Regions from separate parts of the Rhodococcus sp. no. 34 genome, predicted to be linked through region 1. Evidence: riboswitches for the same ligand, from Rfam matches in the RefSeq annotation. Region 1 holds a riboswitch; each other region holds the start of a gene.
The links. Region 1 has a riboswitch for cobalamin ahead of ACYP01_RS11525 (CbtB domain-containing protein). Riboswitches for the same ligand answer to the same signal wherever they lie in the genome.
Positions count from the first base shown of each region.

Region 2: another riboswitch for cobalamin. It lies ahead of ACYP01_RS09740 (FecCD family ABC transporter permease); the one in region 1 lies ahead of ACYP01_RS11525 (CbtB domain-containing protein).
Region 3: another riboswitch for cobalamin. It lies ahead of ACYP01_RS21890 (cobaltochelatase subunit CobN); the one in region 1 lies ahead of ACYP01_RS11525 (CbtB domain-containing protein).
Region 4: another riboswitch for cobalamin. It lies ahead of ACYP01_RS06585 (ABC transporter substrate-binding protein); the one in region 1 lies ahead of ACYP01_RS11525 (CbtB domain-containing protein).

Region 1 is NZ_BAAILK010000026.1:519,712-525,584, forward strand. Features, by position in the region: gene ACYP01_RS11505 (helix-turn-helix transcriptional regulator) at 1-1,604, shown strand, start outside; gene ACYP01_RS11510 (HIT family protein) at 1,644-2,069, shown strand; gene ACYP01_RS11515 (alpha/beta fold hydrolase) at 2,054-2,791, opposite strand; gene mhuD (mycobilin-forming heme oxygenase MhuD) at 2,837-3,145, shown strand; cobalamin riboswitch at 3,234-3,372, shown strand; gene ACYP01_RS11525 (CbtB domain-containing protein) at 3,398-3,592, shown strand; gene ACYP01_RS11530 (CbtA family protein) at 3,583-4,359, shown strand; gene ACYP01_RS11535 (NAD(P)-binding domain-containing protein) at 4,419-5,873, opposite strand, start outside.
Region 2 is NZ_BAAILK010000026.1:130,678-136,550, reverse strand. Features, by position in the region: gene cysK (cysteine synthase A) at 1-43, shown strand, start outside; gene epsC (serine O-acetyltransferase EpsC) at 49-627, shown strand; gene ACYP01_RS09760 (hypothetical protein) at 686-988, opposite strand; gene ACYP01_RS09755 (cation diffusion facilitator family transporter) at 1,017-1,964, opposite strand; gene ACYP01_RS09750 (alpha/beta hydrolase) at 1,975-2,913, opposite strand; gene ACYP01_RS09745 (TetR/AcrR family transcriptional regulator) at 2,966-3,574, shown strand; cobalamin riboswitch at 3,591-3,726, shown strand; gene ACYP01_RS09740 (FecCD family ABC transporter permease) at 3,844-4,851, shown strand; gene ACYP01_RS09735 (ABC transporter ATP-binding protein) at 4,848-5,666, shown strand; gene ACYP01_RS09730 (ABC transporter substrate-binding protein) at 5,663-5,873, shown strand, end outside.
Region 3 is NZ_BAAILK010000046.1:128,432-134,304, reverse strand. Features, by position in the region: gene ACYP01_RS21890 (cobaltochelatase subunit CobN) at 1-1,541, opposite strand, end outside; cobalamin riboswitch at 1,581-1,713, opposite strand; gene cobG (precorrin-3B synthase) at 1,765-2,907, shown strand; gene ACYP01_RS21880 (precorrin-8X methylmutase) at 2,927-3,553, shown strand; gene cobJ (precorrin-3B C(17)-methyltransferase) at 3,550-5,037, shown strand; gene ACYP01_RS21870 (HNH endonuclease) at 5,064-5,423, shown strand; gene ACYP01_RS21865 (nuclear transport factor 2 family protein) at 5,420-5,824, shown strand.
Region 4 is NZ_BAAILK010000023.1:128,160-134,032, reverse strand. Features, by position in the region: gene ACYP01_RS06595 (ABC transporter ATP-binding protein) at 1-596, opposite strand, end outside; gene ACYP01_RS06590 (FecCD family ABC transporter permease) at 665-1,705, opposite strand; gene ACYP01_RS06585 (ABC transporter substrate-binding protein) at 1,702-2,697, opposite strand; cobalamin riboswitch at 2,814-2,959, opposite strand; gene ACYP01_RS06580 (MMPL family transporter) at 3,031-5,151, shown strand; gene ACYP01_RS06575 (hypothetical protein) at 5,219-5,686, shown strand.

The DNA of each region.
Region 1 (5,873 bases):
TCGATCCGGCGCAACGTCTTTCGTTCCTCGCACACAACCGACTCGACCACGGTCATCACGCGTCGGCGGTGGACTACGCGGTCGAGGCACAGAACTGGACCCTGGCAGTAGACATCGTCGAGCAACACTGGGTGACGATGATCGTCCACAATCTGGACTCGGTTCGCTCTGCTCTCCAACGGATTCCGGCGGAAGCTGCGGACAAACACTCTGCCGTGGAGGCGGGGCGCGCACTGTTCACGATGCATCCGAGCGAGCGCTCGACGGTAGTCGACTTGCTACCCGAATCGCCGGCAGAACTGTGGGCTCTCGGCGCTGAATCCGGCGCGAAGGACGCCTTGAGCATTGCCTGCGTTCAATCGATCATGCTCAGGATGGCAGGCGAGTACGGGCTCGCAGCAGAAACCACCAGGCGCCTGTCTCATCTCAGTCGCAGTGCGCTGGAGAACAACCCGGAAGCGGTCAGCGCACAGCTCCCTCTCATGCGACTTCAATGGGCGATCAATTTTCAATTGAGCGGCAGGTTCACAGAATCCACGATCAAGGCTCGAATGGCGTACCACGGCGCCCTGTCTCATGGAGTCGACTTCATCGCTCGTAACTCTGCGGGAAGTGCCGCCCTGAATTGGGCGCTGGCTGGTGAGCCGCGGCAGGCCACACACTGGTCCGAACTCGAACAGAAGCATCCGGACCCCGGCGGTTGGCTCGAACCTGTGGTCAAGATCGCCGGCCTGACAGCACGGGCGCTCACTGCTCTCGACACACTCGACTTCGACGACGCACGTCTCGCATTGACCGAACTCGGTCTTCCGTCCGACACCGAGGAACTGTGGGCATTCGTCGTCTATGCGCATTGCCAATTCGCCTTGACCTCCGGCGACCACACTGCGGCACTACTGTTGCTCCACAATGCGATCGAAGCACATTCCAAGCAGTACACGGCTACATCTTTCGCGCTTCCTCTGTTGCAATCCGCAGAGATCGATCTCTTGCTCGCTCTCGGACAGGGGAACAATGCCGTAGCACTGGCCAAGGAGATCATCGATCCTGCAGCCAACCCGTGGACGCTCACGTCGGTGGCGCGTTTACGTCAGCGGATCGGCCAGAACGAGGCCGCGGTGGCGCTGTGTCACCAGTTCGACTGGTCTGGCGTATCCTATCCGCGGGCACAGATGGAATCGCTTCTGGTGCAAGCGGTTGCACACTCCGAGCTGGGTGAGCCACGCCTCGCCTCTCAGGAGTGGTCCAGAGCGTGCAGCATCGCGGATCAGACCGGACTTCTACGTTCGTTCGCGACCATCGCATCGTCGGACGTCGAGAAACTCGAATCGATGGCCGAAACGAAATCGCGTGCACTCGCCGAATTCTCGAAAAGGGCTCCTGCGGAATCTTTTCCGGAATTCGTACATATCGTGGAGCTGACCGAACGCGAACAGAAAGTCCTCTCACTCCTGGCGCTCGGCATGGGGTCGGCTGCGATGGCCGACAAACTGTACGTGTCCGTCAACACCGTCAAGACTCAACTGCGCACTCTCTACAAGAAGCTCGACGTACACAATCGAAACGAAGCGATCACGAGGGCACGCCAACTGCGCTTGCTGTAGTCCGGGGTCGGATCTGATTTCGGACTACATTCTGTAGGCATGAGCACCGATTCCTGCGTCTTCTGCAAGATCGTCGCGCTGACCGAGCCGGCGATTCTCGTTCACGAGAGCGAGACAACTCTCGCATTCCTCGATGCACGGCCGGTGAGTCGCGGACACACCCTGGTGGTCCCCAAGCGTCATGCAGAGAACCTCGATGCTCTCGAAAGTCACGAAGGCGCAGAGATGTTCCGCGTCGGCACGCTCATCGCAGGAGCTCTACGCCGCTGCGACATCGCCGCTGACGGAGTCAACTTTCTCGTCAACGACGGGCGTGCCGCGGGCCAAACCGTGTTCCACTCGCACCTGCACGTCGTCCCCCGCCATCGCGGCGACAAGGCGAAGTTCGCTGCTGGACTCCTCGCCGGGCGAGCCGTCGAGCTGGAGCAGGTGGGCGCGTCGATCCGAAGTCAGCTCACCGTGTGAAGGAATTCCGTCACCACTTCGCGATAGCGCTGCGGTTGATCGTCGTGGACCAGGTGGCCTGCATCGGCAATACGTACGTACCGAGTTCCCGGCCTCTCGGCCATCTCTCGCATCTGTCCCTCAGGGGTGATGGTGAACTCTCCCTCGATCAGCAAGGTCGGCACCTCGATCGCCTTCCACTGATCCCAGAAATGCCTCGTGCCCCACTCCTCCGAGATGTCGCGGAAGGTCGACACGTCGCCGTGCAGGTACCACCCGTCGTCGCGGCGGTCGAAAGAGTCGAGAAAGTACTGGCCGGCGACGGGGCCGAAGAATTCCTTCATCGCCTCCTCGGAAGCAAACGGCTGCGGCCACGCCGAGATCATCTGCGCCCAGTCCGCAGCGGTGCGTCCACGAAAGTCCGGGGCCATGTCTTCGAGGACCAGCGCACAAACCTTTTCGGGATGCGCGGCGGCGAAGCACCACGCATGCAGAGCCCCCATCGAATGACCGATCACGATCATCGGCTCCTCGATGGACGCAACCGCCGATGTCAGGTCCTCGACGAATGCCTCGGTAGTCAGTGCCGCTGGCGCCGGCCTGCCGTGACCGGCAGCGTCGAAGGTGTAGACGTGGCCGAACTCGCGGATCCACGGCACATGGCGACGCCACGTTCGGGAGCTGCCCATGAGGCCGTGCAACAACAGAATCGGTTGTCCCGTTCCACCTTCGTCATGCAACACGAGTGTCACGGTACGCGGTGAAGGTGCGCGGGTAATGTCGCTTGCATGGCAGTCGTGAAGATCAATGCAATCGAGGTCCCCGAGGGCGCCGGCCCCGAACTGGAGAAGCGCTTCGCAGCACGCGCTCACGCAGTCGAGAACTCCCCGGGCTTTCTCGGATTCCAACTCCTCCGCCCCACCGCCGGTGAGAGCCGCTACTTCGTGGTGACTCAGTGGGAGTCCGAGCAGGCGTTCGCCGATTGGCGTGACGGCCCCGCCCGTGAAGCCCATTCCGGCGAGCGCGCGAAGCCCGTCGCTTCGGGTGCGTCGTTGCTCGAATTCGAAGTTGTCCTGGACGTCGCCGCAAAGAGCTGATCTCGAGCGATTGTGCCTGCCTTGGCGGGCACAATCGACGGTCATCTCGGCTTCACGCGTTGACACGGTGCGGGCTGTAGTGCAAAAGTTCGCATGTAAACGCGATGGTCCGACAGGAATCCGGTGAAAGCCCGGAGCGGTCGCGCCACTGTAATTCGAGGTGAAGTGCCTTTTTCGGCACGACTATTTCGACAGCCAGACACTTCGGCCATCGCATGGACCTAGGGGACGCGAAAATCCCAGGAGGCTTCGATGGCTCTCGCCTATTCTCCCGATACGTCGATCGATTCGACTCGTCTTGCTTTCCTCGCCGCTGCAGTAGTTCTGTTCGCGATGCTGGCTCTCTACCTGGTCGGGTTCGACCAGGGCGCTATCTCTCGCACCGGCATGTACATGCATGAATTGATGCACGACGGTCGACACTTGATGGGCCTGCCGTGCCACTAGTCGACAATTTCACGAAGCTTCTCATTCGTGGTTTGTTGGCTGGTCTGATCGCAGGCATCCTTGCCGGCGGAGTTGCATTCGTGCTGGGTGAACCGCACGTCAACGCTGCCATTGCGATCGAAGAAGCCAACAGCGCCACCGGTGAGGTTTCCGGCGAAGCCGCTGGGCATTCGCACGGTGACGAAGAAGAACCACTGGTGAGCCGCGACGGGCAGCGCGCCGGGCTGTTCCTGGCCACGGCGCTTGCCGGACTGGCGCTCGGGGCGATCTTCTCGGTCGTTGCCAATTACGCTCGACGACTCACCGTAATGTCCGGGCCGTTGTTGGCGATCACCATCGCCGTCGGTGGTTGGCTGGCTATCGAGGCTGTCCCCTTTTTCAAGTACCCGGCCAATCCGCCGGCCGTCGGAGATCCCGACACCATCAACCAGCGCACACTGCTGTGGCTGGCCGCCGTGATTCTCGGGCTGCTGTCCGTCACCGCGGCAGCAGCGGCTGCAAAGGCAGTTTCCGGGCACGAGTTCCTCAGTGTGCGCATCGCTGCTCCGGTGGCTGCGTTCCTGGTGATCGTCGCGATCGGTTACGTCTCGCTTCCCGGCATCAACGAGGTGGGCGAGGACTTCCCGGCAACTCTGCTGTGGGAGTTCCGACTTTCCTCGCTCGCTACGCAGGCGACGCTCTGGCTCGTACTCGGGTTGGCATTCGCCTTCCTTACCGAGCGCGCGACCAAGAACACCGAAGTAGCAAAGAAGTACGCCCTTCGCTGAACCTGCTGTGCGCCTTTATTAACCTCCCGCGGTTAATAAAGGCGCACAGCAGTTCTTTTTCAGCTCAGATGATGCACTTCTTGCAGTCCGTACACCGGCGTCGGGATGCCCTCGTAACGCGCCTTCAATTGCAACGCCAAGTACAGCGAGTAGTGGCGCGACTGGTGCAGATTGCCTCCGTGGAACCACAGCGCTTCCTGCTGCGTCGGCTTCCACATGTTGCGCTGCTCGCCTTCCCACGGTCCCGGATCCTTGGTGGTGTTCGACCCCAGGCCCCACACCTTGCCGACCTTGTCGGCGGTGTCCTGACCGATCAGATCCGCCACCCAGCCGTTCATCGAGCCGTAGCCGGTCGCGTAGACCACCACGTCGGCAGGCAATTCCGTACCGTCTTCGAGGATCACGCTGTTCTCGGTCAGCTCACGAATGTTGCCGTGCGCGAGCTTGATGTCCCCGTTCGCGACCAGTTCGGCCGCGCCGACGTCGATGTAGTAGCCCGAGCCGCGTCGTAGGTACTTCATGAACAGGCCCGAACCGTCGTCGCCCCAGTCGTGCTCGAAGCCCGCCTTCTCGAGGCGATCGTAGAAATCCTTGTCGCGCTCACGGATTGCGTCGTACACCGGGATCTGGAACTCGTGCATGATCCGGTACGGCAGCGAACCGAACGTGAGGTCCGCCTTGTGTGTCGTCATGCCGGCGGCCAGTGCTCGCTCCGAGTACAGATCGCCCAAGCCCAAATCCATCAGCGAATCCGACTTCACGATGTGCGTCGAGCTGCGCTGCACCATCGTGACGTCGATACCGTTCTCCCACAGTGCGCCGCAGATGTCGTGCGAGGAGTTGTTGGCCCCGATCACGACGACCTTCTTGCCCACGTACTGATCCGGGCCGGGGTGCTTGCTCGAGTGGTGCTGATCGCCGAGGAACTTGTCCTGCCCGGGGAACGTCGGAACGTTGGCCTTGCCGGACATACCCGTCGCCATCACCAACTGCTTGGGACGCAACGTCAACTTCTCGCCGTTGCGGTTGACCTCGACGGTCCATTCCTGGGTCTTCTCGTCGAACGACGCCGAGGTGCAGGTCGTGGAACTCCAGTACGGAACCTCCATGACCTTGGTGTACATCTCGAGCCAGTCGCCGATCTTGTCCTTGGGCGCGAACACCGGCCAGTTGTCGGGGAACGGCATGTAGGGCAGGTGGTCGTACCAAACCGGATCGTGCAGGCACAGGGACTTGTAGCGTCCGCGCCACTGATCGCCGGGTCGCTCGTGGCTGTCGATCACGATGGCCGGTACTCCGAGCTGACGCATCCGGGCGCCGAGCGCGATGCCGCCCTGGCCGCCGCCGACGATCACGACGTAAGGCTGTGTGGTGTAACCGAGTTCGCGGTCTTCGATCTCCTTCTGCTCGGCCCACGTGATGCGGTTCGGGTCTGCCCCATGCTTGGCGCCGCGCGGACGACGAGTGCCCTTGCCTTCTTCGTGTCCCTTCAACTCCTGCAGCGACGTCAGCAG
Region 2 (5,873 bases), 390 kb from region 1:
GCGTTACATCTCCACCCCGCTGTTCGAACACATCCGGGACTGAGACTTGTGAGTATCCTCGGGACAATTCGCGAGGACCTGCAGGCTGCGCGCGGTCAGGATCCTGCCGCGCGCAGCAATGTGGAGAACGCGCTCGTTTATTCAGGGCTGCATGCTATTTGGGCGCATCGGGTTGCACATCGCATGTGGGCCGTCCCTGCGCTACGCGGCCCGGCGCGAGTGCTCTCGCAGCTGACACGCTTCGTCACCGGCATCGAGATTCATCCCGGTGCCACCATCGGTCGACGGTTCTTCATCGACCACGGCATGGGCGTCGTGATCGGGGAGACGGCCGAGGTCGGTAACGACGTGATGCTCTATCACGGCGTCACTCTCGGTGGTCGCTCGCTCGAACAGGTCAAACGTCACCCGACGCTGGGTGATCGGGTAACCGTCGGCGCTGGTGCCAAGATCCTCGGACCTGTCGTCATCGGTGAAGGTAGCGCTATCGGCGCCAATGCCGTTGTCACCAGAGATGTTCCGGCCGAATCCATCGCGACGGGTATCCCGGCGGTGGCGCGGCCACGGACCACCAAGGAAAAACTGGTGGACCCGAACAGCTACATCGATCCGGCGATGTACATCTGAAGCACTCCTTCTTCGATGGCCACCCTCGTGTAGACGGCGGGTGGCCGTCGGCGTCTGTTCAGGCTCGCGTCAGGTGCCACCCGCGACGTCCCAGTACGACGGCCGTCGCAGCGCCCAATGCTGCTCCGATCAAGGGATAGCAGGCCAGGACGAGCCAGCGCGGTCCGTCTAAGGGTTCGTAGGCGGTGGCTATTGTCGACTCGTAGTCCCGAGCCATCTGCACGTCCCGGAACGGTACGTAGGAACCCTGATAGACGATGGTCTCGTCAGGGCTGGTAATCACGTCGATCAGACTGCCCACCAGGGGAATTCCCCCGACTACAAATCCCAGAACCGCCAGAATCACGATCAGTGTGCGCATCGCCCGAGCCTATCGCCCGGCCGGAAGTTCAGACTGTGATCGACGGTTCTTCGGGGGTCGAGAGGGTCAGGATCGCCCGCACGACACGTGGGCTCTGCTCGAGTGAGCGCTCGAGTTCGCGCAACGTGTGGGCCACACGGGATTCCGCGTAGTCACCGACCAGGTCGACGCTGGCTACCAGGTAGACCTGTCGCGGCCCGAGGTATTCCATACGCAGGAACGTGATTCGGTTGATCTCGGGCAGTTGGGTGAGAGCTTCGACGGCTGCTGCCCGCAGCGTCGGTGAGGCCTCTTCGCCGACCAGGAAGCGGCGGTTCCGATCTATCAGGATGATTGCGATGACCCCGAGGAGAATGCCGACGAAGATGGAGCCGAGGGCGTCGGGGATGGGTGAACCGGTGACCTGGTGCAACAGAACACCGACGAACGCGATGACCAAACCGATAAGTGCCGCAGCATCTTCGGCGAACACGGCCCGAGTCGTCGGGTCGGATGTGTTGAGTGCCTGGGTCATGACGTCGCGGTTCACGGCGGACGCTTCGTTTCGGAGTTGTTTGTACGCCTGCCGGAACGAGATGCCTTCGAGGATGAACGAGACGCCGAGGACGGCGTAGGCGACACCGAAGTCGGACGCCGGTTCGGAATGGAACAGTTCCTGGATGCCATGAGTGATCGAGACACCCGCGCCGAGTGCAAACAGTCCGAGAGCGGCGAACATCGACCAGATGTATGCCTCCCGGCCGTAGCCGAGTGGCTGGTCTCGGTCGGGAACCCTTTTCGAGCGGCGGTTCGCGATCAGCAGCAGCACTTCGTTGCCGGTATCGGCCCAGGAGTGGGTGGCCTCTGCGACCATCGATGCAGATCCGGTGACGATGGCGGCCGCCGTCTTGGCACCGGCGATCAGCGCGTTCGCCGCAAACGCCAGTACGACCGTCGTGGTGCTCTCGTCGGCCGATGCTTCCGTTTCGGTGCTCACGATTCTCAGGCTAGGCGGGTGACGACGGTTTCGTGCGGTGACGCTCGGCGACGGAGTGCAGCAGTGTGGCGACGGCGTCGTGGAACTGCGTCAGGCCCGGCTCTTCGACGGGAAAGTGCCCGCACCCGTCCAGCATCACGAATTCGGTGGGTGCGTTGATGCGGCGGAGGAACTGCAGGCTCAGTTCGGGTGGCGTCCATCGGTCGTCGGCCGGGTGGGTGAGCAGAACGGGCGTCGTCCGAAATGCTTCGGGTGCGGTGTGCTCGAACGAGAAGTAGCTGCTGAGGAATCCGAGTGGCACCCGAACACCGCCACCGCGCGGATCGGTTGCGCACAGCGTTGCGAGCTCCCGATTGCTGCTCATGTTCGCCACGTCGGCGACCCAACGGATGGGCACGCGGATACGGCCCACCAGTCGTTCGGTGCGCCGCATCAGGGGAGCGCCGTAGACACCCATCGGGCCGAACCGCGCCGCGGCAGCTCTGGCCGATGGATCCGAGGGATCGAGCAGGCAGGTAGCGACGACGGCGTCGGCCAGACCGGTCCGCGCGGCTACCTCGTAGGCCAGCAGACCGCCGATGCTGGCTCCCAACAACACCAGCGGCCGATCGTCGGCTGCCTTCTCGGCCCGGACGAGATCGCAGAGGAGATCGACCCACTGCTCGTACCGGACGCCGGCGGGATCGGCTACGACGGTGTCGCCGTACAGCGGAAGATCAGGGAAGAGGACTTCGGCTCCGAGTTTCACGCCGATCCCGGCGAACGGCCACAACGCGCCCGAGTAGCCGCCGGCGCCGTGGATGCCGAGAACACGAACCGGCGCGTCTGGAACCACTGCCCGTGCGACGTGGACGGTGTTGCCGTTCCACTCCCACCACGTCGGGGTCGGCGCCGGCATGTGGTCGGTGTACCGGTCGGGCATAAACTTCGAGTAATCGGCGCTGGTCACCTACACAATTCTCGGTATCGGCGTCGCGGCTGACAACTCGCATCGGAGGACCGTGTCGACTCGGCGGAAAAGGCCCTCCCAGCAGCGCTCGAGGGCTACCTACGACGCGATCCTGGAGGCAGCTACTCGCGTTTTCGCTTCGGAAGCCATGGCAGCGACCACCAACCGGATCGCTGACGAAGCAGGGGTGTCGGTGGGCTCGCTCTACCAATATTTCGGCGACAAGTACGAGATCCTCTCGGAGTTGGCGAACCGTCACGTGAGTGCTGCGCGGGAGAGTTTTGCGCTCTGCCATGCCGACATCGTCGAGCGTGAGCTCACCCCGGACGAGGCCGTCCGGATGTTGGTGGAGTGCGCTGTCGAAGTGAACAGTAAGCCACGAGAGTTCTTTCACCTGCTCTACGATCAGGTTCCGCGTACGCGCGAGCTCATCGAGCAGGTCGAAAAAATGAATCGGCAACTGGTACTGGGTTTTTCGGAGTACTTGCAGAGCCGCGGTTTCAGTGCGGACGATGCGTTGCTGACGTCGCGGCTGACCGTGACTGCCGTGGACAGCCAGGTGCATCGGGTTGTGCTGGAATCGGATTCACCCGAAGAACTTCGAGTGCGAACGGAAGCCGTCGTACGGCACGCGAGATCGATGATCGGGTCGCAATCTTGATCCGGTGTCGAGAATGGTGACCGCGGTCCGTTATGGTTCTGACGTCATCATCGAGGTAATGGGAAGTCGGTGCAATTCCGGCGCGGTCCCGCCACTGTGAGGTCGTCCATGCGTCGACCGTAGCCAGATACCACCCTCGTTGACGTTGTGTCATGCCACGAGGATGGATCGGTCACACCATGAATGCTGTTGGCGGAGCTCTGTCTCCACCTACCCACCTGCCTTCGCCGAAGGCTGGTGCGCCTCGAGGACGGCTCAGTCCGGGTATCGTGCTGCCCGCTCTGCTGGTCGTCGCCGTGCTCTCTGCTGTGTGCGCGTTGGCATTCGGATCCGAGATGCTCCCCGTGTCCACTGTGGTGGACGTGGTGCACTCGCGCTTCGGAGGCCCACCCGTCACGCGTTCCGAACTTGCGATCGTGTGGGGGATCAGAGCACCTCGGGTACTGCTCGGTCTGGCCGTCGGCGCTGGTCTTGCCGTCGCCGGCGCGGTGGTGCAAACCCTCGTCCGTAACGCTCTTGCCGATCCCCACCTGCTGGGAGTGTCGTCCGGCGCGAGTGTCGGTGCCACCGCCGTCATCACCACCGGACTGTTCGCCGGCGCGGGAGTGTGGGCGCTCAGTTTCGGCGCGATGATCGGGGCGTTGGGAGCTGCGATTCTCGTCTTCTCCATCGCGACGCTGCAAGGCGGTATCACTCCACTGCGATTGGTTCTGACCGGCACCGTTACCGCATCCGCCCTGTCGGCGATCGCGAGTTTTCTGGTGCTGCGTACCAATGATTCCCAGGCCGCGCAGTCCGTATTGTTCTGGCTCCTGGGAAGTTTGGCCGGGGCATCCTGGGACAAGTTGTGGGCGCCGGTCATCGTTGTGTTCCTGCTGACGGCAGCGTTGTTCGCGCTGCACGGTTGGCTGGACGCGCTGGCGGCCGGACCGGACGTCGCGGCTTCGCTCGGTATTCCCATCCGAACCCTGCGAAACGTGCTGTTCGGCGTGCTGGCAGCGTTGGTCGGCACGATGGTTGCGGTGTCCGGCGCGATTGCCTTCGTAGGCCTGGTCATACCGCACGTCACACGCATGCTTGTCGGAGCCAGACATCGAGTGGTGTTGCCGGCGGCAGCGCTGATCGGCGCGTCGTTCCTGGTGTGGGTCGACGTCGTGGCGCGGACCTCGTTGCGGCCGACCGAGATCCCGCTGAGCGTGGTGACCGGGGTGATCGGTGCACCGCTGTTTCTCCTGCTTCTCGGCCGTCGGCGCTACCGATTCGGTGGCAGTTCGTGAGCGCCCGAGCCCTGGCGCTGACCGCGTCCGGAGTCGTTGTCCGCATCGACCGTCGAACCATCGTCAAAGGCGTCGACATCGCGGCCGACGCCGGCGCAGTGGTCGGCGTGGTTGGTCCGAACGGCTCGGGCAAGTCGACGTTCTTGCGTGCTCTCGCCGGTCTCGGGCCGATCGCCGGCGGTGACATTCGTGTCGGCGGCGAGTCCGTGCACGCGATGTCCGCGCGGTCGAGGGCCAAAGCCATTTCCTTTGTGGCGCAGGAAGAGCAGAGTCCCGCCGATTTGTTGGTTCACGAGTACGTGAGTCTGGGCCGCACACCACATGCAAAGCCCTGGAGCGTCGGTGGAAAGCACGAGAATGCCGTCGTCGATCGTGCTCTGGGCGAGGTCGGAATGATCGAGCACCGGTTCTCTTCGATGGACACGCTTTCCGGCGGTGAGCGTCGGCGGGTGTTTCTCGCCCGAGGTCTCGCGCAGGACGCCGGTGTGCTCATCCTCGACGAGCCGACCAATCATCTCGACATCCGGCATCAACTCGAACTGCTCGATCTGGTCCGGTCGTTGGACCGGACGGTGATCATGGCACTGCACGACCTCGATTTGGCTGCGGCAGTGTGCGATCGGGTGCTCGTGCTCGCGGATGGAGTGGCCAGGGCGTTCGGACATCCATCCGACGTACTCACCACCTCGGTGGTGGCAACTGTTTTCGGCGTCGAGACTTTCGAACTCGTGAACCCCGCGACAGGCCGTTCACACCTCGTATTCGAATCACGAAATTCTCAACCACAACACACATTTTCGGAGAGTGCACTTTGATACACGTCAAGACCCGCGCGTCGTTCGGTGCGGTTGTAGCCGCGACAGCGTTGTTGGCCGTGTCCGGATGCTCGGCAACCGCGCCCGTCGACGAAGCCGCGGACAAGACTTCGGTCACGCTGGAGAACTGCGGAACGGAAAGCACTTTCCAACTTCCGATCGAAAAGGTTGTTGCCACAAGCAATGCGGCCAATATCGGCACCATTC
Region 3 (5,873 bases), on a different contig from region 1:
GCGATCCAGCGGTACGCGGCGAGGTAGTGGTGGCTCGGCGGCAGATCCGGGTCGTGGTAGATCGCGACGGGCTTTTCACCGAATCCCCGCGGCGGCTGGACCATGAGGACGATGTTGTTGAATCGCAGTGCCGCGATGACAATTTCGCCGTCCGGATCCTGCGAGCGGTCGACGTACAGCTCGCCGGGCGCTGCGCCCCAGTGCTCTTCGACACCGCTGCGCAGTTCCTCGGGCAGGGTGGCGAACCATTCGCGGTACTTCGCTGCCGAGATGCGGATCGGATTGCCCTCGAGCTGCTCGGCAGTGAGCCAGTCGGGATCCTGTCCGCCGGCCGCGATCAGGGCATGGATCAGCGCGTCGCCGTCCTTCGCCGCCAGGCCGGGAACTGCGTCCGGACCGTCGACCGGACCGAGGTCGTAACCGGCAGAACGCATTTCGGTGAGCAGGTCGATTGCGCTCGCCGGAGTATCGAGACCGACCGCGTTGCCGATGCGGGCGTGCTTGGTCGGGTACGCCGAGAGCATCAGAGCAACGCGACGCTCGGTGGTGGGAATGTGGCGCAGCTTGCCGTGACGGACCGCGATCCCGGCGACACGGGCAGCGCGCTCGACGTCGGGGACGTACGTGGACAGTCCGTCGGAGTCGATCTCCTTGAATGAGAACGGGACGGTAATGATGCGGCCGTCGAACTCCGGCACCGCCACCTGCGTCGCGACGTCGAGAGGCGACAGTCCGTCGTCGTTCTCGTCCCAGGTGGCGCGGCTACTGGTCAGGCACAGGCCCTGCAGGATGGGGACGTCGAGCGCAGCGAGTGCGGCGACATCCCAGGCTTCGTCGTCGCCACCGGCGGACGCGGTCGCGGGCTTCGTGCCACCGGCAGCAAGAACTGTCACGACCATGGCGTCGGCGCGGCGGAGCGTGCTCAGAAGTTCGGCCTCTGCGGTTCGCAGAGATGCGCAGTAGATCGGCAGCGCGGTGCCACCGGCCTCGGCGACCGCGTCGCACAACGCCTGGATGTACCGGGTGTTTCCGGCCAAATGCTGGGCGCGGTAGTACAGCACTGCGATGACGGGACCGCTCGCCGAGTCGAGATCGGGCGCGAAATCAGCGATTCCCCAGGAAGGCAGGTGAGCCGGCGGCTCGAAACCGTGACCGGTGAGCAGGACGGTGTCGGAGAGGAAGTGGTGCAGCTGTGCCAGATTCTGCGTGCCACCCTCGGCCAGGTAGTTGTGCGCCTCGGCAGCAACGCCGGCGGAGACCGTCGAGCACTCCATGAGGTCGGCATCCGGCGCGTGCTCGCCGCCGAGAACGACTACGGGGAGTCCGGAGGCGAGGACCATGTCCAGGCCGTCTTCCCAGCTGCGACGGCTGCCGAGGATACGAACGATCACGAGGTCGACGCCGTCGAGCAAGGGCGGCAAGTCCTCCGAGACCAGCAAGCGTGAGGGGTTGGCCCAGCGATAGGAGACGCCGTCGCCGGCTTCCTGGCTGGCGCGGGCGCTCAGCAGATCGGTGTCGGACGTGGAGAGCAGAAGAATCACGGGTGAAGCCTTCCTGGGGTTTCGCGCCCCGTGGCACAGATCTGTCATCGACGGCGGTTGAGGGTCTGACTCGTGTTTCCGAGCGGAAACACGTCCCGCTCGAGCAACACTCACAGTGGCGCGACCGCACCGGACTTTCACCGGTTTCCTCAACTGCCGTCACTGGTGGTGGTGATGCTACCGGTCCGCAGAAGGCACTCATGACAGGTCGTACCCTGGAGCCATGCCCACGGACCGTTCACAGCCAGACGCGTGCCCGGGTGCACTGCAAGTTCACCACGCCGCCGATGGCGCACTGGCACGCGTGCGCCTACCCGGCGGACTCCTCACCCCGGTCCAATTGCAGACGCTCGCCGACGCAGCGCGCGATCTGGGCAACGGGCAGATGGAACTCACCTCGAGGGGCAACGTACAACTGCGCTCGGTCTCGGACCCCGAAGCCTTCGCGGCGCGTATCGCTTCGGCCGGTCTGCTGCCGTCAGCGACGCACGAGCGAGTGCGCAACATCCTCGCGTCCCCACTGTCCGGCCGTATCGGGGGCGTCGCCGACATCCGTGAACTGGTCCACCGTCTCGATTCGGCGATCCAAGCGGATCAAGCATTGGCAGATCTGCCAGGGCGAACCCTGTTCACCCTCGACGACGGGAGCGGAGACATCACCGGGCTACGGGGCGATTTCGGACTCCATGCGCGCAGCGCCACCGAGCATTCACTGGTGCTCGCCGGTCACCACACCACTCATCTCGTCCAGGCGGACGACGCCGTCGAATTGCTCCTCGAGGCGGCTCGATCATTCCTCGACGTTCGCGACAAGCACTGGCGCCTGGCCGAGGTTCCGGACGGAATCGAACGCACCCTCGAGCAGCTGGGTCTGAGCGCCGAGTCCACCGTTGCGGCGGACCTCACGCCGGATGCACGGCCCACTATCGGCTGGCTCGAGCAGCGCGACGGGACCGTAGCTCTGGGCGGCGGCCTGCGATTCGGGCTGCTCGACGCTCGGCTGGCCGAGTTCCTCGCCGCCGTCGACAAGCCCGTCGTCGTGACGCCGTGGCGATCGGTGCATATCTTCGACCTCGACGAATGGGCAGCCGAGCAGGTAGTCCGGGTGCTGGCACCCATGGGGTTGATCTTCGACGAGAACTCACCGTGGCTCGAGGTCACCGCCTGCACCGGAAGCCCGGGATGCGAGAAGTCTCTCGCCGATGTGCGCACCGACGCGATCACCGCCGTCGAGCAGGCAGAACTTCCCGTTGGCGGGCGCCAGCACTGGGCCGGGTGCGACCGCAGTTGTGGACGTCCCCGCGGGGACGTAGCGGATGTGATCGCGACGGGTGACGGTTACCGGGTGAATCCGCCCGATCGGTGATGCCTCTATCGTGTGGCACATGATCGAGTACATCCGTGACGGCGCGGAAATCTATCGCCAGTCCTTTGCCACCATTCGGGCCGAAGCCGACCTGAGCCGTTTCCCGGCGGATGTCTCGCAAGCTGTAGTGCGCATGATTCATGCAAGCGGCCAGGTCGATCTAGTCGACGACGTCGCCTTCACACCCGGTGTCGTCTCGGCTGCGCGCGCAGCTCTGCGCGACGGCGCGCCGATTTTCTGCGACGCCCAGATGGTGGCTGCCGGCATCACGCGCAAGCGTCTGCCCGCCGGCAACGACGTCATCTGCACCCTCGGCGATCCGCGGGTTCCCGTGCTGGCGTCGACCATCGACAACACTCGCTCGGCGGCTGCTCTCGAACTGTGGGGAGCCAAGCTCGAGGGCGCTGTTGTCGCGATCGGAAACGCACCCACCGCACTGTTCCATCTCCTGAACCTCATCGAAGCCGGAGCGCCCCGTCCGGCCGCCATCGTCGGAGGTCCGGTCGGCTTCATCGGCGCTGCCGAGTCGAAGGAAGCCCTCATCGAACACGCCAGCGGGATCGATCATCTCGTTCTCCGCGGCCGACGCGGCGGCAGCGCGATCACCGCCGCCGTCGTCAATGCGATTGCGAGCGAAGTCGAATGAGTGCAGGCAAGCTCTGGGGTGTCGGTATCGGCCCCGGCGATCCCGAATTGGTGACCGTCAAGGCCGCCCGCGTCATCGGCGAGGCAGATGTGATTGCCTTCCACTCCGCGCGGCACGGCAAGAGCATCTCCCGCGGAGTTGCAGCGCCGTACATGCGCGAAGGACAGATCGAAGAACACCTCGTCTACCCCGTGACCACCGAGACCGTTGATCATCCCGGCGGATACCAGGGCGCGATGGACGAGTTCTACGAAGCAGCTGCCGAACGGCTGGCAGTTCACCTCGCGGCCGGTCGAACCGTCGCGTTGCTCGCCGCCGGCGATCCGCTCTTCTACAGCTCCTACATGCACATGCACAAGAGACTGGCCGATCGCTTCGACGCCGAAGTGATTCCCGGCGTCACCTCCGTCAGCGCGGCATCTGCTGCACTCGGAAAGCCGCTGGTCGAGGGTGAAGAGATCCTCACGATCCTGCCCGGAACGTTGCCGCAGGCCGAGCTGACCAGGCGGCTCAAGGAAACCGACGCCGCGGCCATCCTCAAGCTCGGACGTACCTTCCCACCGGTCCTCCAATCGCTCGAGGATTCCGGTCGCCTCGGCGAGGCCCACTACGTCGAGCGCGCGAGCACCACACGTCAACGCGTCGAATCCGCTGCGGAGGTCGACCCGGACGGAGTTCCGTACTTCTCGATCGCCATCGTTCCGAGCCCGTCGAACAACCCTCGACCTGCGACCGAGTCTCGCGGCGAGGTGGTCGTGGTCGGACTCGGGCCGGGCGACACCGCCTGGACCACACCCGAAGTGGCGCATGAGCTTTCGTTGGCAACCGACCTCGTCGGCTACGGCCCGTACGTCGATCGCGTGCCGACGCGTCCGGGCCAGCGTCGCCATTCCAGCGACAACCGCGTCGAAGCGGAACGCGCCGCGATGGCGTTGGACCTGGCGAAGAACGGCGCCCGTGTAGCTGTCGTCTCCTCGGGTGATCCCGGCGTATTCGCCATGGCTGCAGCAGTTCTCGAAGTTGCCGCCGAAGACCAGTGGCGCGGGGTGCCGGTCCGCATCCTTCCCGGCATGACGGCGGCAAACGCTGTCGCCAGTCGCGTCGGCGCTCCCCTCGGGCACGACTACGCGGTGCTCTCGTTGTCTGATCGCCTCAAGCCGTGGGATGTCGTCGCGCGCCGTATCTCGGCAGTTGCAGCCGCAGACATGGCATTTGCGGTCTACAACCCGGCGTCGAAGTCCCGGACGTGGCAGGTCCAAGCCATGAAGGACCTCGTGCTCGAGCACCGCTCCCCCGAGACTCCCGTCGTCATCGGCCGCGATGTTGCCGGTGCCGAGGAATCAGTTCGCGTCGTGACCCTCGGAGAGCTCGAGCCTTCCGAGATCGACATGCGGACGCTGCTCATCGTCGGTTCGTCGATGACAACCGTCGTCGAAACCGGTTCGGGTCGTCAGGTGTTCACCCCGCGGCGCTACCCGGAGTGAACGCCGCACGGCGATAGCATGGCGTCATGCCCGTCAACCGGACCCGGAAAGCCAGATACGCGCGTAAACGGAAACGCCGGATAGATCTGGTGGAGCACGATCTGTCCGTCGAGCAGTGGTCCGCGCTCAAAGCGGCCTGGGGTGGCTGCGCGTACTGCGGCGAGTCGGACGAGTCGCCGCAACGTGACTGCGTGCTGGCGATCTCCCGCGGTGGGCGCTACACACTCGACAACATCGCACCGGCTTGCCGCTCGTGCAATGCGAGCAAATGCAACAGCGAGGTCACTCTCTGGTTGCGGCGCAAGGGGTATGACGAGAAGGCCTTCCTCCTGCGCCACGCGGAGATAGGTATCGAGATGAGGGCGCAGTTCTCGGAGCAGTCGTGACGACTCCGCACGAGTTGCGCCCGATCCTCGACGAGTTGATGGAGTTCGAACCTCTGTTTCACCGAACTCGAGTAGCGATGTCACGAGACGAGTTCGATGCGGTCGTCGACCCGGAGTTCCGGGAGATCGGAGCCTCGGGTGCGCGATACACCCGCGATTACGTGCAATCGGTAGTCGCGAGCCGGCGACTCCGCGGCGAAGTGAACGACGCCGCCGAACTCGGGTGGACGGTTGACCGGCCAGCGCTGAGCCGGATCGCGCCTGACACGTATCTGGTGACGTACCGGCTGGCGCAGGCGCATCGGGTTACCGAGCGATCATCCATCTGGCGGTTCGCCGAGAATCGATGGAGCGTGTTGTTTCATCAAGGCACAGTCGTCGAAAGTGGTTTGGAAGCGTGAACAGCTCCACCTCCGCCTCGGGAGAGAGAATTGCACGGTGTGGGCACTT
Region 4 (5,873 bases), on a different contig from region 1:
AGCCCCGCCGACGCAAGTTCGGTAAGCAGTTCCATCACGATCAACTGGTGACGAAGATCGAGATGATTGGTCGGCTCGTCCAACAACAGAACCTTGGGCTCCTGAGCCAATGCGCGAGCTATCGAGACACGTTGCCGCTCACCACCCGACAGGGTCGATACGTCTCGTCCGGCAAGCTCGACCAAACCGACCTGCTCGATGCACCGGTCCACGATGGTGGTATCGCGCTCCGTGCTTCGGTCCAACCAGCTGCGGTGCGGAGTTCGTCCGAGCGCGATCGATTCACGAACCGAAAGTCCTGCCGAGACAGTGGGTTCTTGAACACTCGCCGAGACACTTCGGGCGATGTCCTTACGCGAGAGCGTCGTCGAGTCGACCTGATCGATCAGAACTGCGCCACCTGTCGGCGTCAAAGCGTTGTAGCAGCAGCGCAGCGCCGTCGTCTTGCCACTGCCGTTCGGCCCGACCAAGCCCAATATTTCACCGGACTTGACTGCGAAAGTGATGCCGCGCAACACTTCGCGATTTCCGAGCCGCGCCCGGGTCTCGACGAGTTCGAGCAGGGGCGCAGTTTCGGAGTCTTTCGGGAGTGTCACTGTTCTGGTCTGTGTCACTGTTCTGGCCTGTGTCACTGTTCTGGCCTGTGTCACTGTTCTGGCCTGTGTCACTGTTCGAGCCTCCGATACTGCCGGTAGAGCATCCAGACGAAGATCGGTGCACCCACGAGGGCCGTGATCACTCCGACCGGAACTTCAGTGGATTGTGCCACCGAGCGCGCAGCGGTATCCGCGGCAACCATCGCGACGGCGCCCAGCAGGGCTGCAGCAGGGAGCAGTCGAATTGCTCTGGTGCCGACGATGAAGCCGGCCAGATGCGGGATCAGCAGACCGATGAAACCGATTCCACCGGCAACGCTGACTGCTGCGCCCGCCAGTACGGAGACCGCGAGCAAGGACAAGACACGGAACCGTCGGACGTTCATACCGAGTGCAGCGGCCCCGTCGTCACCGGTCTGCAAAACGTCCATCCATCGCGAACTGAACAGAAGGGCTGTGCCGACGACGGCCAGTGTGATCGTCGGGAAGATCAGCGTCGACCATCGTGCATCACCGAATCCGCCGGCAATCCAGTGCATCACCGACGTCACGTGCCGATCATCGGCCAATACCAGGATGCAAAAGGTGATGAGGGCCGAGAATATCTGGGCGAGCGCGACACCCACCAAAATGATCGCGGTCGGCTGCGGATACCGGCCGCCGATCAGCAGTGCGAGAAACAACGGGATCATCGCCCCGGCGAATGCTGCGACCGGAATCGTGAAAACCCCGAGGAGGCCGGCGCCGAAACCCAGCACCGACACGAGCACCACCATGAATCCCGCGCCCGACGAGACTCCGAGGAGATACGGATCGGCAAGCGGATTACGGGTGACAGCCTGAGCAACAGCGCCCGACATCGCCAACGAAGCACCCACCACCGCGGCAGTGAGTGCACGTGGCAGGCGGGAGTCGATCACGATCGACTCCCGCGCCGCGGTCCACCACGTCTCGAAAGTCCCTGGCGCCAAACGGGCTCCGACTATCGCCCAGACGTCACCGACGGGAATGCGAACCGATCCCAAGGAGACGGCCAACCCCAGGACGATCGCCAAGGCGACCGCCAAGCCGACAAGCAGGGCGCCGTACCCGTAACGCGTGCGGGTCACTTCGCCGCGTCAGCGCCTGGATGGAAGGCTGTTGCGATGGTCTGTGCCGAACGCACCAACCGTGAACTCTCGAACAGGTCAGCGAGAGGAACCACGACGAACCGGTTCTGCTGCACAGCAGGGGTGGTCGCCATCAACGGCTGGGCACGGAGGAAGTCGATCTTCTGCTCGGCGGTCTTGTCGCCGTAGTCGATGACCACGATCGCCTGGGGTGCACGCTCGGCAACAGCTTCCCACGATGCGTCGATGTAGGGCTTTGTCCCTTCGGCGAAGATGTTCGAGACGCCGGAGTATTCCGCGACCAATTGACCGACGCCGACTCCGCCGATGGTCGTCGGAACCTGGTCACCGCTGTCGTAGAAGAAGGTCGGTACCGGCGCCGCGTCTCCGACCGAAGCGCGGACGGAATCGAGACCATCGCTGATCTCCTCTGCGACCTCGCGGGCGGAATCTTCGACGCCCAGGACTCGACCGAGTTGCGTGTAGTCGTTCTCGAGCAATCCGATGTCGGGGAAACCGGTGCCACAGTATTCCGAGAAGAGGAAGGTGTTGATTCCGCGCTCGCCGAAAGCGTCTCGGGAACGGCCTTGCTTCTCGTTGAAGGCACTGGTCATTCCTCCGACCACGAAGTCCGGATCGACGTCGAGAACCTGCTCCATGCTGGGGAACGTATCGGAAAGGCTGGGAATCTTGTTGAATACATCGGCGGTCTCGGCAGTTGGCGGGTTGTCGCTGTACGCCCGCCCGACAATCCGATCACCCGCGCCGATCTCGATGAGGGCTTCGGTGACGTGTCCGTTCAAAGACACGATGCGCTGCGGCGGCGAATCGAAGGTCATCTCGCGATCGCAGTTGGTCACGGACACCGGCTGTGCGAAGGATTCCGCAGCAGACGCCGACTCTGATTCCTGACCTTTGGAACAACCTGCCGAAACCAAGGCGACCGCGATGAGAACAGCGGCGGCGCGGGACGGGGAGAACTGAAGTGACACGGGGACCTCGTAAGGGCTCTGAGCCACGAATGAGAATCCGACAGACAACTCCGCCCGCACGCTGATCCTCGGCCAGAGCTCCTGCTGGACTTCCTTTTCGTAGACCACGACGAATGGATGTCGCACACCGCGCGGCGGGTAATCGGGCTTGCCGACACTCGGTGACTACCGAGAATCGACCTACCGTTGCGGGTCAGCGCCGGATTCGGACCGGCTTCCCCCACACGCGTGGCTTGCAAGTGCTTCGAGCAGTATGCATGACGTTTCCGATTCAAGACCAAACGCCCACTACAGTCGATCTGGCCAGACGCCCCCACACACCGGAGTTGATACATGACACGCTGGGCCCAAACCGTCGTCGCCCGGAAATGGTGGGTACTGAGCCTCGCGGTTCTGATAGTTCTCATCAGCGGGGTGTGGGGACTCGGAGTGTTCGGCAAGCTCAGCCAGGGCGGCTTCATCGATCCGGGCAGCGACTCCGCGAAGGTCGCCGACATCATCGAAGACAATCTCGGACCGCAGACCCCGGACATCATCGCGATCTACTCGCCCACGGACGGCAAGACTCTGGACGACATCGGGCCGGCAGTGACAGCCGCCGTCGACCAGTTCAAAACCGAAGTGCCGACCGCTTCGGTGAAATCGTATTGGGGAACAGACGCCGCAGCGAAGGCCAGCCTGCTCTCGAACGACGGATCCATGGCGGCCGTCGCGATCACGTTGGCACCGGACTCGGGCATCACGCCGGCCACTTTCGCCGATCTCTTGCCGAAGCTCGAAGTCGAAGGTGCCGAGGCACAATTCGCGGGTAACACCGTCGTCGGCGTCGCATTCAACACCAAGCTCGAGAAGGACCTGGTGGTCGCCGAAGCCATCGCCATTCCGATCACTCTGGTGCTGTTGGTCTTCATCTTCGGCGGCATCGTCGCTGCTGCCGTGCCCGTGTTCGTGGGTGTACTCAGTGTCCTGAGCGCTTTGGCCGTTCTGCGAATCCTCACGCTGATCACCGATGTGTCCTCGTTCTCGATCAACGTCGCTTCTCTTCTCGGGTTGGGACTGGCCATCGACTACGGACTGTTCGTGGTCGGTCGGTTCCGTGAAGAACTGAATTCGGGCTCGGACCCGGGAGCGGCTGCTCAGCGGACAGTTCTGACGGCGGGTCGCACCGTCATGTTCTCGGGTCTACTGCTGATCTGTGCGTTCAGCGGCATGCTCGTATTCCCCCAGGCCGTCATCCGGTCTCTGGGCTTCGGCGCGATCGCCGCAGTATTGAGCGCGGCCGTCCTGTCGCTGACCGCTGTGCCTGCGCTGCTTGCCATTCTGGGGCATCGCATCAACGCCCTGACGTGGCGCAAGGATGCGGCGCAACGCGGCGAGGAACGCTCGCGCAAGTTCTGGGGCCGCGTCGTCACGTGGGTGATGAAGCGTCCGGTCGCAGTCTCGGTGACAATCGTGGCTGTGCTGCTCGTGATGGCCTCGCCGCTGCTCGGCGCCCGGCTGGGAGAGCTCTCGTACACCGCACTACCGGACAACGACCCCGCTCGCGTCGCGATGGACACGTTGGTCAACGACTTCCCGCAAACCGGAAATGGCGCAACGATGATCCTTCAGGCCGAGGACGGGAACACTCTCACCCCGGCCGAAGGTGCAGCGATCGCCGAGTCCGCCGGTCAAGTCGAGGGCATCGGTCAGGCGACCGTCGTCGCGAGCACCAATCAACTCGTCGCGGTTCAGGCTCTCTACAGCGAGGGCTCTACACCCCAATCACAGAGCGCCGCAGTGACAGATCTGCGTGCGATCTCCGCTCCCGACGGAACGGTGCTGCTTGTCGGCGGCGGTCAAGCCATGGTCGACGACGGCAACAACGCCGTCCTGCACTGGCTACCGGTGATGATCCTCATCATGGTCGGATCCACCCTGATCCTGTTGTTCCTCGCGTTCGGTTCGGTGGTGCTGCCGATCAAGGCGGTGCTGATGGCAGCCCTGAGCCTCGCGACCACCTTCGGTGTCCTCACCTTCGTCTTCCAGGACGGACACGGCGTCGAACTCCTCGGGGTCAGTCAAACTCCGCTGGAGGCGACGTTCGTCGTGCTCATCCTGGCGGTGGTGTTCGGATTGTCCACGGACTACGAGGTTTTCCTGATGTCACGGATGGTCGAGGCCAAGAACGCGGGAGCGACGACAGAGGAAGCGGTCAAGTTCGGAACCGAGCGCACCGGCCGCATCGTGACGGCTGCCGCCTTACTCCTGATAGTGGTGACGGGGGCCTTCGCAATGTCAGGGCTGTCAGTGATGAAGTTCCTGGGCGTCGGCATGATCGTCGCGCTGATCGTCGACGCGACCATCATCCGCATGTTGCTCGTGCCCTCGCTCGTGAAGTTGATGGGCGAAGCGAACTGGTGGGCTCCTGTGTGGATGAAAAAGGTTCACGCGAAGGTCGGCATCGGCCACTGATCGCGACTGGATCATGTCGCTGAAGAGTGCCTGGGATCCTGCGGAGAGCCGTGTTTGACTAGGGGTCGTGGATGACTTACCTGAGAGTGTTGTGGTCGGCTCAGCAGTGTTTTCGCGTGTCGACTCGGACGATTCGTTGGCGTGCTGGACATCGATCATCGATGTCCAGGGGGTCGGTGACTCCAGGCCGGTGAGTCTGGTTATCGAGCCGGCCACCGTGCCGGAGTCTGCGGTGTGTGAGCTCGCTGCGACCGTGATGGCCCGGTTCGGTGAGTTTGCCGAAGTCGCCGCCGATTACCTGCGTCAACAGCTGCGTGGGCCACAGTTCGGCCTCCGCCACTCCGAACTCGTGGAGTTGGACGCCACGGAGTCACTGTTCGGCGAACCTGAGGCGGTGATCTGGGCTGACGGAACCTGGCTGCTGCGGTTCGCTGAGTCAAAGCTCGAGATGGCCGATCCTTTCGGGATCGGTGTTCTGTTCGAAGGAACGACTCCGTATGCGGTCGAGGACTTGTCGGGCGCTGAACCGGCCTAGGGTTTGCCGGCCTGTCCACGCCATCGCCTCGACGATGGTGCGCCGGTCTACTGGCGGACGGCACGTGGCCTTCACACCCTCGGAACAACGGCCGCCCACATCTCATCCGAAATCACGTCACGCGACGCAAGGACGAGGGCGCACCCCCACGCGCCCGAAACTCTTCAGCAACAGACCTAGTGGATTT